Regions from separate parts of the Methylomarinovum caldicuralii genome, predicted to be linked through region 2. Evidence: predicted binding sites of a transcription regulator. Region 2 holds the regulator's gene; the other holds the start of a gene.
What was found. Region 2 encodes HrcA, which represses chaperone genes, less so after heat shock. Its sites were predicted from a motif close to TNTTAGCACTCNNNNNNNNNGAGTGCTAANA; they were not measured.
Positions count from the first base shown of each region.

Region 1: rpoH (RNA polymerase sigma factor RpoH) is a predicted target of HrcA. The motif match lies at 6,345-6,375, and genes of this name have one in related genera.

Region 1 covers NZ_AP024714.1:2,010,884-2,019,424, reverse strand. The annotation lists gene ftsY (signal recognition particle-docking protein FtsY) at 1-451, shown strand, start outside; gene MCIT9_RS10295 (cell division ATP-binding protein FtsE) at 456-1,115, shown strand; gene ftsX (permease-like cell division protein FtsX) at 1,120-2,046, shown strand; gene istB (IS21-like element helper ATPase IstB) at 2,264-3,070, opposite strand; gene MCIT9_RS10280 (Mu transposase domain-containing protein) at 3,067-3,507, opposite strand; partial or broken gene MCIT9_RS10275 (IS256 family transposase) at 3,714-4,955, shown strand; gene MCIT9_RS10270 (hypothetical protein) at 5,070-5,207, shown strand; gene amoC (bacterial ammonia monooxygenase, subunit AmoC) at 5,350-6,186, shown strand; gene rpoH (RNA polymerase sigma factor RpoH) at 6,423-7,286, shown strand; gene cyoE (heme o synthase) at 7,343-8,251, opposite strand; gene MCIT9_RS10250 (M16 family metallopeptidase) at 8,335-8,541, shown strand, end outside.
Region 2 covers NZ_AP024714.1:2,620,858-2,629,398, reverse strand. The annotation lists gene recN (DNA repair protein RecN) at 1-1,290, opposite strand, end outside; gene MCIT9_RS13270 (NAD(+) kinase) at 1,451-2,323, opposite strand; gene hrcA (heat-inducible transcriptional repressor HrcA) at 2,428-3,471, shown strand; gene grpE (nucleotide exchange factor GrpE) at 3,510-4,091, shown strand; gene dnaK (molecular chaperone DnaK) at 4,164-6,110, shown strand; gene dnaJ (molecular chaperone DnaJ) at 6,238-7,398, shown strand; gene dapB (4-hydroxy-tetrahydrodipicolinate reductase) at 7,395-8,201, shown strand; gene hxlA (3-hexulose-6-phosphate synthase) at 8,339-8,541, shown strand, end outside.

The sequences.
Region 1 (8,541 bases), 610 kb from region 2:
CGCCGATTCCGCCTCGGTCATCTACGATGCCCTCCAGGCCGCCAGGGCGCGCGGCATCGACGTGCTCATCGCCGATACCGCCGGCCGTCTCCACACCAAGTCCAATCTGATGGAGGAGCTGGCCAAGATCAAGCGTATCATGGCCAAGCTCGATCCCACCGCCCCCCACGAGGTGCTGCTGGTGCTCGACGCTACCACAGGGCAGAACGCCATCTCCCAGGCCGAGCAGTTCAACCAGGCGGTGGGGGTGACCGGCATCGCCCTGACCAAGCTCGACGGCACCGCCAAAGGCGGGGTGATCTTCGCCCTGGCCAAGCGCTTCGGCATTCCGATCCGCTTCATCGGCATCGGAGAAGGCATCGACGACCTGCAGGACTTCAACGCCAAGGCGTTCATCGATGCCTTGTTCGCCGAACAATCCCGGGAGGCGCCGGCTCCGCTCCTGCACTGACGCCATGCTGCGTTTCCAGGGGGTCGGTAAGCGCTATCCGGGCAGCGGCGAGATTTTGAAAGGGCTCGATCTGGCGGTCGAGCGCGGTGACATGGCCTTCATCACCGGCCATTCCGGGGCCGGCAAGAGTACCGTCCTCAAGTTGGCGGCTCTCATCGAACGGCCCAGCCGCGGCCGGATTTTCCTCAACGACCGCGATCTGACCCGGCTACCGTCCCGGAGCGTGCCCTACCTGCGCCGCCGCATCGGTCTAATCTTCCAGGACTACCGCCTGCTTTACGACCGCAGTGTGTTCGACAACGTCGCCCTGCCGCTTCAGATCGCCGGATACGCGCCGGAAGAGATCGAGCGCCGCACCCGGGCGGCCCTGGCCAAGGTGGGACTGGCCGGCTGTGAACGGCGCGGGCCGGTCACCCTCTCCGGGGGCGAACAACAGCGGGTCGGTATCGCCCGGGCCATCGTCACCCGCCCCCCCTTGATCCTGGCCGACGAGCCGACCGGAAATTTGGACCCGGACTTGTCCCAGGAGATCTTCGCCATGTTCCGCGATTTCAACCGGGTCGGGGTGACTTTTCTGATTGCCAGTCACGACCAGGGGCTGGTCGAACGCTTCGCCAGCCGCTGGTTCCACCTGGAACAGGGACGTGTCGTCGAAGTGGGGTGAGGGGATGGCTGGCCGGCTGAAGACCTACCTGCGTCTGCACCGCCAGGCTTTGCTTTCCAGTCTGGAGGAGCTGTGGCGGGCACCGTGGATGACGGCGGTCACGATCGGCGTCATCGCGGTCACTCTGGTGCTGCCTTTAAGCTTCCATCTCATCTTGTCCCAGGTGCAGCGTTTGGGGGGCGCTTTCGATTCCGGTCGGCAGGTGACGCTGTATCTGCAGCCGGATCTGCCCGCAAAGAAGGCGCAAAGCCTGGCGGCGCGTCTGCGGGAGGAGGAGGCGGTGGCGCAAGTCCATCTGATCGGCAAGGACGAGGCCCTGGCTCAGTTGCGCGAGGCGGGCGATTTCGCCGCGGCCCTGGACTGGCTGCCCGACAATCCGCTGCCGGCGGTCATCGAAGTGACACCGAAGCCAGCCTGGAGCGAGGAGGCCCGCCTTGCCGAGCTGATCCAGCGCTGGCGCCGGTGGCCCGGCGTGGAGCAGATCCAGTGGAATCAGGCCTGGTTGCAGCGCTTTCGGGCCTGGTTGCGCCTGGCCCGGCACGCCGCCTTGGCGCTGGGGGTGATTCTGTCGCTGGCGGTGGTGCTGGTGGTGGGCAATACCGTGCGCCTGGAATTGGAAGAACATCATGAAGCGATCGAGGTGATGAGCCTGCTGGGCGCCACCCCCGGTTTCATCCGCCGTCCGTTCCTGTATTGCGGCTTCTGGTTCGGCTTCCTCGGTGGCGGTGCGGCGCTCGCGGGCGTTTTCCTGCTGTATCGGCTGCTCTATCCCCATGTCGTCGAACTGGCGCGCCTCTACGGCAGCCGCTTCGAGGCGCACTTCTTCTCCCTGGGTGAAATCCTCGGAATCTGGCTGGCCGTGTGCCTGCTGACGACGGCCGCCGCCGCGCTGGTGGTCAGCCGGCACCTGTGGCGGCTGTTCCGTCCGTGACATCGCTCCCGGGCGGTTTTTTGCCCTGAATCAAGGAACTTTCCAAAAAGCTGGCACTCTCTCTTCGAGAGTGCTAGATTGGCCTTCGGCTTTGCAACAACAACAAACCAACAGGGGGGATAGCAGGATGAGCAACGCACTGGCCATTCCGGGTATCGGCATGTCAAGCGACACCAGAAATTGACCCTCTTGCGACACTTGGAACTGCCCCCCTGGTTTACAAGGTTGTTGCGTTGGATTTCCCGGCTTGCTCAGTCCCGGGGAGGTGGGAAGCGGGCCTGATAAGGCCGGCCCGCCGTTTCTCCCGCAGGCGATAGCTTTCGCCGCGGATGGTGATGACATGGCTGTGATGTAACAGCCGGTCCAGGATGGCGGTGGCGACCACCGCGTCTCCGAAGACTTCTCCCCATTCGCCGACACTGCGGTTGCTCGTAATCAGCAGGCTGCCCCGCTCATAGCGCCTCGAGACCAGTTGGAAGAACAGGTGGGCTGCCTGGGATTCGAAAGGCAGATACCCCAGTTCATCGACAATGAGCAGCTTGGGTTTGCTGTAGTGCGTGAGACGTTCCTCCAGCCTGCCCTGGGCTTGTGCCTGGGTGAGGGTGGTCATCAGGGCTGTGGCGGTGGTAAACAGCACCGAATAACCTTTGTGGATGGCCTCACGGCCTAAGGCGACGGCCAGGTGGGTTTTGCCGACTCCCGGGGGACCGAGCAGCAGGAGTGCGTCGCCGTTGGCGATCCAGCGTCCTGTGGCCAGTTCCCGGATCTGTTTGGGATCGACCGACGGCTGTGCCTGGAAGTCGAACCCCTCCAGGGTGCGCACGTAGGGGAATTTGGCAATGCTGGTGGCCATGTGAACCCGGCGCTGGTCCTTCCTGGCGATTTCGGCTTCGCACAGGAAGGTGAGGGCCTCCCGCAGGTTGAGGTCTCTTCGGGCGGCCTCGTCGAGCAGGGTGTCGAGGCCGTCGCGAATGGCAGTGAGCTTGAGCCGGGTGAGCATGGCGTCGAGGCGGTCGTTGTTCACCAGGCACCTCCTGCGATCTGCTCATACTCGGCCAGGGGGCGTAACAGCTCGGAAGTGGCGGGCTCGACCGACGGGGATGGGGCCGGATGCGGGGAGCTGATCACGCCCTTGAGGTGGGCCGGATCGAGACGGCGCTGACGTTTGCCGACCGCTTCGGCATGGCAGGCGACCAGCACGCCGCCGTGGTAGATCTTCACCTGGCCGGTTTCGATCTGGACCTGGGTTTGCTGGCCGATCAGCCGCCAGGGAACGCTGTAGCGGTTGGTGTCGACTTCGACGCAGGCATCGGCGTGGACCTTGCGGCTCAACTCCCGGATCTGCTGGAAGGGCGCCCGGTCTTTCAAGGACCCAAGCGCCTGCCGCGCTTGTGCCTGGAAGCGGTCGATGGGACGCTCACCGGTGGTGCCATGGATGCGCACGTCGGCCACGGCCGCCATCCAGTGTTCCAGATGGGCCTGGAGCTCGGCAAACGAGCCAAACTCACGTCCGGCAATGGCGTTGCGCTTGACATAGCCGACACCATGCTCGCATTTGCCCTTGGTAGGAGCTATGCTGATTTCTGGTGTATGGGGTGATTGAAGAAGCGGTGTACCCTGATGACTGATCGTGACGAAACAACAACCACCAGGAGATGTACATCGCTATGAACGAGAGTAACGTTGTCGAGTTGAAAACACCAGCCGAAGATGCCTTGAATGAACTGCTGAAGGAAGGGGCCAGGCAGCTTTTGGCGCAGGCCATTGAGGCGGAGGTGGTTGAGCTTCTGAGCCGATATGCCGATCAGAGCGTGGACGGGAAGCGGGCAGTGGTGCGCAATGGGTATCTCCCGGAACGCAGCATCCAGACCGGTCTGGGTGAGGTGCCGGTCAAGGTCCCCAACGTTCTGGCCAGGGTATCAAGTTCAACAGCCGACTGGTACCGCCGTACCTGAAGCGGACCAAGAACGTCGAGGAATTCATCCCCTGGTTGTACTTGAAGGGGGTCTCGACGGGGGAGATGCATCCAGCGCTGGAGGCCCTGCTGGGCCAAGGGGCTGTCGGCTGCCACGGTCGGTCGGCTCAAGAAGATCTGGGAGGCGGAGTATCGGCAATGGCGCCGGCGGGATCTGAGTCGGCGGCGCTATGTGTACGTATGGGTCGATGGGGTCTACAGCAACGTGCGGCTGGACGATCGTCTGTGCCTGCTGGTGGTGGTAGGCTCGGACGAGACGGGGCGCAAGGATCTGCTGGCGGTGGTCGATGGCTATCGGGAGTCCGAGGCCAGCTGGCTGGAGGTGATCGAGCAACTAGAAAGCCAGGGGCTGACGGTCCCGCCAAAGCTGGCCATTGGTGACGGCGCTCTGGGTTTTTGGAAGGCCATCGCCAAGAAGTGGCCAAAGACGGCACAACAGCGTTGCTGGGTGCACAAGACGGCGAACGTGCTGAACAAGGTGCCCAAGTCGGTGCAGCCCAAGCTCACGGAGGCCCTGCACGAGATCTGGATGGCCGAAACCCGGCAGGACACCTACCAGGCCTTCGACCGTTGCGTGAAGCGCTTCGAGGCCAAGTACCCAAAGGCCATAGAATGCCTGACGAAGGACAAGGAATCGCTGCTGGCGTTCTACGATTTTCCTGCCAAGCACTGGCAGCACATTCGGACAACGAACCCGATCGAATCGGTATTTGCCACGGTGCGCCTGAGGACCATCAAGACCAAAAACTGTCGCAACCGCATGACGATATTGACGATGGCATGGAAGCTGATGGAGACAGCGCAGAAAAAGTGGCGACGCCTTCGGGGCTACAATCTGTTGGCCGATGTGGTCGAGGGAGTGAAATTCAAGGATGGCGAACGCGTAGAGGATCATTCACAGGGTACGACCGAGGCGGCTGGACACCAGATTTGACAATAGCTCGGCAGCTCGGCGCAGCGCAAGCTGTTCTTCAACCTGCGCAAGGCGCGCAAAAGGCTGAACTGGCTGAACCAGAACGAAGCGGAAGCGATCGCCAAGGATCTGGGCGTGAAGGTGGAAACCGTGCGGGAAATGGAAAAGCGCATGAACGGTCAGGACATGGCCTTCGACGGCGGCGCGGACGAGGAGGAAAACGCCTCTCCGGCGCCGGTCCATTTCCTCACTTCTAATAGTTTAATATTGTAACCATTTGAAATAAAAATGGTTTTTATGCGATATAAAACTACAAAAAATGTATTATTTTTGATCTGGGTCAAAAAAGCGCGACGATGGAACTGGTAGATTTTGCCTCGCTCGTCATAACAACGAAACGTTAAGGAGGTTACTTATGGCAGCTACATCGGCTGGTGTCTCCGCCCAGGCGGAGCAACCTATATTGAACCGCAGATGGCTTGCGTTTGCCTTTGCGATCTACACCATCCTCTATTCTTGGGTGGTGTGGTATGAAAGGGTTTACGGCTGGCAAGCTGGTCTGGATTCCTTCGCACCGGAATTCGAAACCTACTGGATGAATTTCCTGTACACTGAAATCGTGGTGGAAGTCATCATTGCCGCCATGCTGTGGGGTTATCTGTGGCGCACCCGGCCCCGCGATCTGGACAAGATCGCTGGCACCCGGGAGGAGCTGCGCCGCAACTTTACCCATCTTATCTGGTTGTTTGCCTATGCCTATTCCATTTACTGGGGGGCGAGCTTTTTCACTGAACAGGACGGAACCTGGCATCAGACCATCGTCCGTGATACCGACTTCACGCCGAGCCACATCATCGAGTTTTATGGTTCGTATCCGGTCTACATCATCACGGGTTTTGGCGCTTTCATCTACGCTCATACCCGTTTGCCTTACTTTGACTATACAAAGAAGGGGATGTCCCTCCCGTACCTGATCTCGGTGGTGGGGCCGTTCATGATCGTCCCTAACGTCGGTCTGAATGAATGGGGTCATACCTTCTGGTTTATGGAAGAGTTGTTCGTTGCCCCCCTGCACTACGGTTTTGTCTTCTTCGGTTGGTTCGCGCTGGGGATCCTGGGAGTCTGGCTGCAGAGCCTTGCCAGTATCCTGAACTTGCTGGGCAAACCGCTGTGTGGTGAGGTCTACGACGAGGCTGTCGCCCGCATCGGCGCTGACCAGGCCCAGTGGGCGGACGACGTCTTGGAAGACTGATTGACGCTTCATGTTTTTCTCCATATCCCCCCACAGGGAGGTGGGGGACCCTGGAAAAGTGGTTGCACTTTTCCTTATTGCGTAGCCATTGAATTGCCTCTTTTTGGGGACCGCCCTTCGGGGCGGTTTTTTTCTTTACGTCAAGGAACTTTCCAGGAGACTGGCACTCTCTCTTCGAGAGTGCTAGATTGGCCTTCGGCTTTGCAACAACAACAAACCAACAGGGGGATAGCAGGATGAGCAACGCACTGGCCATTCCGGGCATCGGCAAGTCGATCCGTTCGGTCAACGACTACATCGTGGCCGTCAATCAACTGCCGAAATTGAGCGCCGAGGAGGAGCGGGAGTTGGCTACCCGCTTTCGGCGCCAGAACGATCTGGAAGCAGCCAAGCAGCTGATTCTCGCCAATCTGCGCTATGTGGTGCCGATCGCCAAGGGCTATCTGGGTTACGGTCTGCCGCTGGCGGACCTGATCCAGGAAGGCAACATCGGCTTGATGAAGGCGGTGAAGCGTTACGATCCGGCGGTCGGGGTGCGCCTGATTTCCTTCGCGGTGCATTGGATTCGTGCCGAGATCCACGAATTCATCCTGCGCAATTGGCGCATCGTCAAGATCGCCACCACCAAGGCGCAGCGCAAGCTGTTCTTCAACCTGCGCAAGGCGCGCAAAAGGCTGAACTGGCTGAACCAGAACGAAGCGGAAGCGATCGCCAAGGATCTGGGCGTGAAGGTGGAAACCGTGCGGGAAATGGAAAAGCGCATGAACGGTCAGGACATGGCCTTCGACGGCGGCGCGGACGAGGAGGAAAACGCCTCTCCGGCGCCGGTCCATTTCCTCCATGCGCGAATCGATTCCGATCCGGCGCACCAATTGGAGGAGCACGAGTGGCAGCAAGTCGAGCACGAACGGCTTCAGGCCGCCCTGTCGCAGCTCGACGAGCGCAGCCGCGACATTCTGCAGTCGCGCTGGCTTGGGGAAAAGAAGGTCACCCTTCAGGAACTGGCCGACCGTTATGGTGTTTCCGCCGAGCGCATTCGCCAATTGGAAAAGAATGCGCTCAAAAAGCTCAAGCACCTGATGTTGGCCGAAGCGGCCTGAGCGCCGACCTGTTGCAAAGTGCGGCGGGCGGTTCCGGAAACGGGGCCGTCCGTTTTTTATGGATAAAAATACCAGTAGTGGTCCACCAGCAGGGCGGCGAACAGGATCATCAGATACAGGATGGAGTAGGCGAAGGTCCGCATCGCCAGGCGCTTGTTGTCAGGCTGCAGGCGCAGCTGCCAGGCCAGATAGAGGAAGATGGCGTCCAGGATGACGGTGACGCCCAGGTAGATCAGGCCGCTCATGCGGGTGAGGTAGGGCATCACGCTGATGACGGTGAGGAGGATGGTGTAGAGAAACACCTGCAGACCGGTGAACTCGACGCCGTGGGTCACCGGCAGCATGGGAATGTCCACCTTGGCGTATTCGTCGCGTTTGGCGATGGCCAGGGCCCAGAAGTGGGGCGGGGTCCACAGGAAGATGATGAGGAACAGCAGCACCGTGTTGGGGTGGATCTGCCCCAACACCGCGCACGATCCCAGGATTGGCGGCACCGCCCCGGCCGCCCCGCCGATGACGATGTTCTGGGGGGTGGCCCGTTTCAGATAGACGGTGTAAACGACCGCATAGCCAATCAGCGACAGGAAAGTCAGGATCGCCGTCAGCCAGTTGACCCAGACCACCAGGATGATCATCGAGGCCAGCCCCAAAGCCGAGGCGAATACCAGCACCTTCCAGGGCTCCAGTTCCCCCTGGGGCAGGGGACGGTGGCGGGTGCGGCCCATCTGGGCGTCGGCGTGACGGTCGAGATAATGGTTGAAAGCGGCCGCCGAGGCCGCCGCCAGGGCGATGCCTAGGGTGCCGAAAACGAGCGGTCGCAGCGGCACCATGCCGGGAACCGACAGGAACATGCCGACGACGGCGGTGAAGACGATCAGCGCCACCACCCGGGGTTTGCACAGCTCGAAATAGGCGCGCCAGGAGGCGGAAGGGAGCGTGGAATCGTCGAGCGTTTTCGCTTTCATGGGCCCTGAGGGTGAGATTGCATTACAATGGTTGGGACATATCATTTTATACTAAATCCCTTGGAATTTACGGGACGGACGCGATGATCCGAAGATTTCTCTGTTTTCTCTGGCTGGTGTTGCTGCTGCCGTTGGCCGCCTGCGCCACCGCCCCCAAGGTTCACGAATACAGGCTCGACAACGGCCTCAAGGTGGTGGTGAAGGAAGATCACCGCGCTCCGGTGGCGGTCTCCCAGGTATGGTACAAGGTGGGTTCGAGCTACGAGCACGACGGCATCACCGGCATCTCC
Region 2 (8,541 bases):
GACCTTGGCCAGGGGGCGCGGCGGCAATCCCGGATTGGTGGTGACCAGAAACGCGATCCGGTCCAGCCCTTCGGGACGGGGTTCGGCCTCCGGTTCGCTGCTCACGGTGATGGAAAATTCCCCGTGGGGCATGCCCAGTTCCTGCATCAGCCCGGTGATCCGTTCGCTCAACGCCTGCGCATGACGCTGGCGCCGGGCGCTTAGCTGCACGGCCTGGCGGCGATAGTCCTGCTCGAGGACATGCAGTTGCGCCTCCAGCTCTGCGACCTGTTGCTCCTGGTGGGTGAGCGCGTGCAGTTCGGCGCGCATCGCCTTCAGGTGTCCCGGTAGTTCCTCGGGTTTGATTTGGTGTTTGCGGGCCAGGTCGTGGAGCTGACCGAGGCGGGCGTCGAGTTCGGTCAGCCGCTCCGGGTCGGCCTCCAGTCCGTCGCGCTGCTGGCGCAGGCTGTGGCCGGCCTCGTCGAGCTGGATCTGGGCACTGCGCAGCAGTTCCAGCGCTTCGCTCAGCTCCGGCGCCCACTGGCACAGGGTTTCTATTTCCCGCACCGCATGGTCCAACCGTTCCCCCACGGCGCCTTCGGCCTCGTAGAGTTCATAGACCTGCGCCTGCAGGGTGGTGAGGATACGGTCGAGGTTGGCCAGGCGGGTGTGTTCGGCCACCAGGGCCTCGTAATCCAGGTTTTCCACCTGGGCTGCTTCCAGCTCCTCGATCTGGAAGCGCAGGAAATCCTCCCGCAGGGCCTGGTCACCGCTGCGCTGGCGCAGGGCCTGGAGGCGGTCGTGGCAGGTTTTCCAGCGCCGGTAGCGTTCGGCAACTTCAGCCGCCAGCGCCTCGCTGCCGCCGTGACGGTCGAGGAGCCGGCGCTGGGCGCTCGGTTGGCACAGGCGCAGATGCGCGTGCTGGCCGTGGATTTCCACCAGGGTGTGCCCCAGCGCCTGGAGGGTCTGGAGGGTGACGGGGCGGTCGTTGACGTAGGCGCGGCTGCGGCCCTTCACCGCCAGGGTGCGGCGGATCAGGCAGGTGTCGCCGGCGGCCAGATCGTTGTCCTCGAGCCAGCGGGCCGCTTCCGGCGCCTGGGTCAGGTCGAATTCCAGAATCACCTCGGCGCGTTCGGTGCCGCTGCGGACCCGGTCGGCATCGGCCTTCTCTCCCAGGGCCAGTCCCAGGGCGGTCAGGAGGATGGACTTGCCGGCGCCGGTTTCGCCGGTGAGGGCGGTGAAACCGGGCGCCAGCGCCAGGTCCAGTTGCCGGACCACGGCGAGGTCACGGATGCTCAGGGCGGTCAGCATCGGTGTGTATCCAGGATGTCAGTGGCAGGTGGGTGGGGAGCCGGTGGCGGAGCGTACTCGGCCTGGATGGCCGAGTATCGAGTACCCAGGGATGGGTTCACCGCGTCTCCGCCACCGGCTCTCCGCCCGCCTGTGGGTGCGTCTGAACGAAATCGCATCTTCAACAGTTGCTCCAGTGGAGTTTGACCCGCAAAATCTCGAAAAAGTCGTAGTCCAGCGGGTGGAGCAGGCGGAAGGGTTTTGCCGCCTTGCGGACGACGATGTGGTCGTCGATCAGCACCTCGGGGATGGAGACGGTGTCGCAGGTCACCTCCGCGCGCATGTCCTTGGCGGCGCCGAAGGCGATCTTCACCTCGCTGTCGCCGGCGATGACAATGGGGCGGTTGGTGAGGGTGTGGGGGTTGATCGGCACCAGTTCGATGGCGTCCAGGGTCGGATGCAGAATCGGGCCGCCGCCGGAGAGGGCGTAGGCGGTGGAGCCGGTGGGGGTGGAGACGATCAGGCCGTCGGCGCGCTGGGCGTTGAGGAAGCGGCCGTTGATGTGGGTGAGGATCTCGATCATGTGCGGCGTGATCCAGCGGTGGACCACGACCTCGTTGACCGCCAGTTCCTCGTGGATCACCCGGCCGTCGCGCAGAATCTGCGCTTTGAGCATCAGGCGTTCCTCGGTGAGGCAGCGGCCGCGGAGGATCTCCTCCAGCCGGACGCCGACCTCGTCCGGGGAGATGTCCACCAGAAAACCGATCCGTCCCAGGTTGACGCCGATCACCGGGGTGTCGTGAGCCGCCACCGCGCGCACGGTGTTCAGCAGGGTGCCGTCGCCGCCGACGGCGATGACCACGTCGCAGCGCCGGCCCAGCGCTTCCAGCGGCAGGACTTCGCCGCTGCCGAGCATCTCCCCGCTGACCGGATCGAGCAGCACGGTGAACCCGCGCCGCCGCAGATCGTCATACAGACGGCGCACGGTCTCGCCGACCCGCTCCACGTTGGGTTTGGCGCTGATGCCGATGGTCCGAAACCGATAATCGCTCACTACTATGGAACCGCCATGAGGCAAACCAATTATATTAGGTCTTTCTTGACAGGGTATCCAGAGGTTGCTACTTTGTCAGCACTCGAAGAGGAGGAGTGCTAACCATGACCCAGTCCCTGGAATTGACCGACCGCGCCCAGCACCTGTTGAAGGTGCTGATCGAGCGCTACATCGAGGAAGGTCAGCCGGTGGGCTCGCGGGCCTTGGCCCGGGAGGCCGGACTCAACCTGAGTCCGGCGACGGTCCGCAACGTCATGGCCGATCTCGAGGAAATGGGATTGGTGACCTCGCCGCACACTTCCGCCGGCCGGGTGCCGACCGTGAAGGGCTATCGGCTGTTCGTCGATGCCCTGCTGACCGTGCAGCCGCCGGAGCAGGAACTGATCCAGCGGCTGTGGGACGATTTCGAGGTCCTGGAAGACCCCCAGGAACTTTTGGAAACTGCCTCCCAGCTGCTGGCCCGCATCACCCGCATGGCCGGTCTGGTGACCCTGCCCCAGCGGCGGCGGCTGACCTTCCAGCACATCGAGTTTTTGCCCCTGTCCGGCGGCCGGATCTTGGTGGTGCTGGTGACGGACGACCAGGAGATCCACAACCGCATTATCCGTCCCCGGGTTTCCCTGACGCCGTCCCAGCTGCAGGATGCGGCCAATTATCTCAATTCCCTGCTGCGGGGTCGGCGCCTGAGCGAAGTGCGCGAAACCCTGGTGACGGAGATGCGGGCCGCCGGCGAGCAACTGCGCCAGCTGATCGAGATGACGCAAACGCTGTTCAGCGGCGAAGCGATGGAAGAGGACTTCATGCTCGCCGGTCAGACCAACCTGATGGAGTTCAACGAACTGGCCGAACGCGAGCTCCTGCGTTCCCTGTTCGAAGTGTTCGAGGAGAAACGCAACCTGATTCATCTGCTTGACCAATGCATCCAGGCCGAGGGGGTGCAGATCTTAATCGGTGAGGAATCCGGCTACCGGCCGCTGGCGTCGTGCAGTCTGGTGGCGCGTCACTACGACGTCGGCGAGCGGGCCCTCGGGGTCATCGGCGTCATCGGGCCGACGCGGATGCACTATGAGCGGGTGATCCCCCTGGTGGACATGACCGCCAAACTGCTCGGTTCGGCCTTGAATCAGAAATTATCGGCCCCATCTTAAGTTCCGGTTCAAATTTTTGGCAATATTGTGGAGTGACTATGAGCGAGGAGAAGAAAGCGTCCCCCGAGGCGGTGGCCGAGCCGGAAACCCCGGCGGAAAGCGGCGACAAGACCGCCGATGTCGAAGCCCTGAAGCAGCAGCTCGCCGCGGCCGAGCGCAAGGCCGAGGAAAACTGGGAAAAGCTGCTCAGGGCGCAGGCTGAGCTGGACAATCTACGCAAGCGCATGGAGCGCGAGCTCGACAACGCACGCAAATACGCCATCGAGAAGTTCGCCAAGGAGCTGCTGGCGGTAGTGGACAGCCTGGAGCTGGGCCTGCAGGCGGCGGTGGAAACCGATGACGTGGAGAAGATCCGCGAAGGCATCGAGCTGACCCTCAAGCAGCTGCTGACGGTCTTCGACCGCTTCAACATCCGGGCCATCGATCCCACCGGCGAGAAGTTCAACCCCGATTTCCACCAGGCGATGGCCACCGAAGCGGTCAAGGGCGTGGAGCCCGACACCGTGGTCAAGGTGTTCCAGAAAGGCTATACCCTCAACGACCGCCTGATCCGTCCGGCGCTGGTGGTGGTGGCCAAGCCGCCCGCCGAGGAGCAGCCGCGCATCGACGAGCAGGCTTGAAATCGACAGGGTCGGCCCCATTTAGTGGAGTAGCCGAAGAAAACAGGTAATCAGACGAAGGAGAACGAAGCAATGGCAAAGATTCTAGGTATCGACCTGGGTACCACCAACTCGTGCATGGCGGTCCTCGAGGGCGGCAAGCCCCGGGTGATCGAGAACGCCGAGGGTACCCGCACCACTCCCTCAATCGTCGCCTTCACCAAGGAAGGCGAGGAGCTAGTCGGCCATCCGGCCAAGCGTCAGGCCATCACCAACCCGGAGAACACCCTGTTTGCGGTCAAGCGTCTGATCGGACGCAAGTTCGACGATCCGGTGGTGAAAAGGGATATCGACATGGTGCCCTACAAGATCGTCCCCGGTCCCAACGGGGATGCGTGGGTCGACGTGCCGGCGGTGGGCAAGAAGATGGCCCCGCCGGAGATCTCCGCCCGCGTGCTGCGCAAGCTGAAGCAGGACGCCGAGGCCTACCTGGGCGAGGAGATCAAGGAAGCGGTCATCACCGTGCCGGCCTATTTCAACGATTCCCAGCGCCAGGCCACCAAGGACGCCGGCCGCATCGCCGGGCTGGAGGTCAAGCGCATCATCAATGAGCCGACCGCCGCCGCCCTGGCCTTCGGCCTGGACAAGGAAAAGGGTGACCGCAAGATCGCCGTGTACGACCTCGGCGGGGGCACTTTCGACATCTCCATCATCGAGATGGCTGACGTGGAAGGCGAGCGCCAGTTCGAGGTACTGGCCACCAACGGCGACACCTTCCTGGGCGGGGAGGATTTCGACAAGCGCATCATCGACTACCTGGTGGATGAATTCAAGAAGGACGCCGGCATCGACCTGCGCAACGACCCCCTCGCGCTCCAGCGTCTCAAGGAAGCGGCGGAAAAGGCCAAGATCGAGCTGTCCTCGACCCAGCAGACGGAAATCAACCTGCCCTACATCACCGCCGACGCCACCGGGCCCAAGCACCTGAACGTGAAGCTGACCCGGGCCAAGCTGGAGGCGCTGACCGAGGATCTGATCGAAAGGACCCGCCAGCCCTGCGAGCAGGCGCTCAAGGACGCCGGTCTGTCGGCTTCCGACATCAACGACGTGATCCTGGTGGGCGGCCAGACCCGGATGCCGAAGGTGCAGGAATGCGTCAAGCAGATCTTCGGCAAGGAGCCGCGCAAGGACGTCAACCCGGACGAAGCGGTGGCTTTGGGTGCTGCGATCCAGGCCGGGGTGCTGTCCGGTGAAGTGAAGGACGTGCTGCTGCTCGACGTGATCCCGCTGTCTCTGGGGATCGAAACCCTCGGCGGGGTAATGACCAAGTTGATCGAGAAGAACACCACCATTCCGACTAAGGCGACCCAGATCTTCTCGACCGCCGAGGACAACCAGACCGCGGTGACGGTGCACGTGCTCCAGGGTGAGCGCGAAATGGCCAAGGACAACAAGTCCCTGGGCAAGTTCGACCTCACCGACATTCCGCCGGCGCCGCGCGGAGTGCCGCAGATCGAGGTGACCTTCGACGTGGACGCCAACGGCATCCTCCACGTATCGGCCAAGGACAAGGCCACCGGCAAGGAGCAGTCCATCGTCATCCGCGCCTCCAGCGGTCTGACCGAAGAGGAAATCCAGCGGATGATCCGCGACGCCGAGGAGCATGCGGAGGAAGACCGCAGGTTCAAGGAGCTGGTCACCGCGCGTAACGAGGCCGACGCCCTCATCCATGCCACCAGAAAGAGCCTGGAGGAACTGGGCGACAAGGTGGCCGCCGGCGACAAGGCGCAGATCGAGGCGGTCATCAAGGAACTGGAAGAGCTGGTCAAGGGCGACGACAAGGACGCCATCGAAGCCAAGACCCGCCAGCTGGCGGAGCTGTCCGGCAAGATCGCCCAGCAGGCCTACGGTGCCGGTGGCGCCGGCGGGGCTGAGGGTGGTGCCGGTCCCGAGACGGGGGCTGGCCCGCAGCAACAGGCCGGTGGCGAGGACGTGGTCGACGCCGAGTTCGAGGAAGTCAAGGACGACGACAAGAAATAAACCGCCGCGCGAACTTGCGCTAAGCTTTAAGGCGGACGCAACGCCGCCGGCCCGTTTTGGGTCGGCGGCTTGTTGCGTTTAAGTGGAAACCAAAAGGGCTTCTGGTGAACGAGCCAGGAGAGGAAACATCATGGCAGAAGATTATTACGTCATTCTCGGAGTGTCCCGCAACGCCAGCGAGGCGGAGATCAAACGCGCCTTCCGCAAGCTGGCGATGAAGTACCATCCGGACCGCAACCGCGACAATCCGGAAGCCGAGGAAAAGTTCAAGCAGATCAAGGAAGCTTACGACGTCCTCAGCGATCCGCAGAAGCGGGCCGCCTACGACCAGTTCGGCCATGCCGGCGTCCACGGCGGGGCCGGCGGCGCAGGTACAGGGGGCTTCAATGCCGAGACGTTCAGCGACATCTTCGGCGAGGTGTTCGAGGATCTGTTCGGCATGGGCGGCCGGGGCCGTGGGAGCCGCAACCGGCCGCGGCGCGGCACCGACCTGCGTTATAACCTGGAGATCACCCTGGAAGAGGCGGTGGCCGGCACCGAGGTGGAAATCCGGGTGCCGACTCTGGTGACGTGCGACGAGTGTGGCGGCAGCGGTGCCCGTCCCGGCAGCACGCCGGTCCCCTGTTCCCTGTGCCACGGGCATGGGGTGGTGCGGATGCAGCAGGGCTTTTTCTCGGTGCAGCAGACCTGCCCCCAGTGCCAGGGCACGGGGCAGGAAATCCGCAGCCCCTGTCCGGCCTGCCGGGGCCGGGGCCGGGTGCAGAAGACCAAGACCCTGATGGTTACGATTCCGCCCGGGGTCGATACCGGCGACCGCATCCGCCTGGCAGGAGAAGGGGAGGCCGGCGAAAACGGCGGCCCGCCGGGGGATCTGTACGTGCAGATCCACGTCAAGCCCCATCCGATCTTCACCCGCGAGGGCAGCGATCTCCACTGCGAGGTGCCGATCAGCTTCACCACCGCTGCCCTGGGGGGTGAGCTGGAGGTGCCGACCCTCGACGGCAAGGTGATGCTCAAGATCCCGGCGGAAACCCAGACCGGCACCCTGTTCCGCCTGCGCGGCAAGGGCGTCAAGCCGGTGCGCGGTGGTCCCCAGGGGGATCTGATCTGTGGGGTGCGGGTCGAGACGCCGGTGAACCTCAACCGGGAGCAGGTCGAACTGCTGAAGCAGTTGGACGCTTCCCTCAAGGGCGGCGGCAGCCGTCACAGCCCTCAGGAGCACGGCTGGTTCGACGGCGTCAAGCAGTTCTTCGAGAAACTGACCGGAAAAGAAAAGGAGCACGAATGACGATTCGAGTCGCCATCCCCGGCGCCGGCGGGCGCATGGGAAAGACCTTGGTGCAGGCCGTGGCCGCGGCCGACGACATGACCCTGGCGGTCGCCACCGCCCGGCCCGATTCGCCCGACATCGGCAAAGACGCCGGGGAGCTGGCGGGCATCGGTCGCCAGGGGGTGCCCCTGAAAGCCGCCATCGGTCCGGAGGACGAATTCGACGTTCTCATCGACTTCACCCTGCCACAGGCCTGTCCCCAGTTCGTGGAACTGTGCCGCCGTCGCGGCAAGCGCCTGGTCATCGGCACCACCGGGCTCGGTGAGGCGGACAAAGAACGCATCGCGGCGGCGGCGGAAACCATCCCCATCGTCCTGGCTCCCAACATGAGCGTGGGCGTGAATCTGGCCCTCAAACTCCTGGATCTGGCCGCGCGGGTGCTGGGGGACGAGGTGGACGTGGAGATCGTCGAAGCCCATCACCGCAACAAGGTGGATGCTCCATCCGGCACCGCCCTGCGCATGGGCGAGGTGGTTGCCGCGGCTTTGGGAAGGGATCTGGACCGGTGCGCCGTCTATGGCCGTCAGGGCCACACCGGGCCCCGCGACCGCAACACCATCGGCTTTGCCACCATCCGCGCCGGCGACATCGTCGGCGAGCACACGGTGATGTTCGCAGGAGAAGGGGAGCGGCTGGAAATCACCCACAAAGCGTCGAGCCGGATGACCTTCGCCCGGGGGGCGCTGCGGGCGGCGCGCTGGCTGATGGGCCAGGCCCCCGGCCTGTACGACATGCAGGACGTCCTTGGGCTCAAAGATTGACGCTCTGGCTTTTCTCCGATAAAGTGCTGCTCTCCAAATGACTCATTATCGCTTCTGATCGCGATAACGGACGCGAGCGTCCGAGTCATTGAGTTTTTGGGCAACAAACACAAACCAACTTGAAGTGGAGCAATATCATGGCGAAAAAAGTAATGATTCAAGTCGCGCTGGATACTCTGGATCCGCAAGTGACCCTGGATCTGGCGGCGAAAACCGCTCCTTACATCGACATCATCGAAATCGGCACCCCGTGCGTGAAGTACAACGGCATTTCCCTGGTCAAGGAAATGAAGGCCAAGTTCCCGGATCGCAAGGTTCTGGCCGACCTGAAGACCATGGA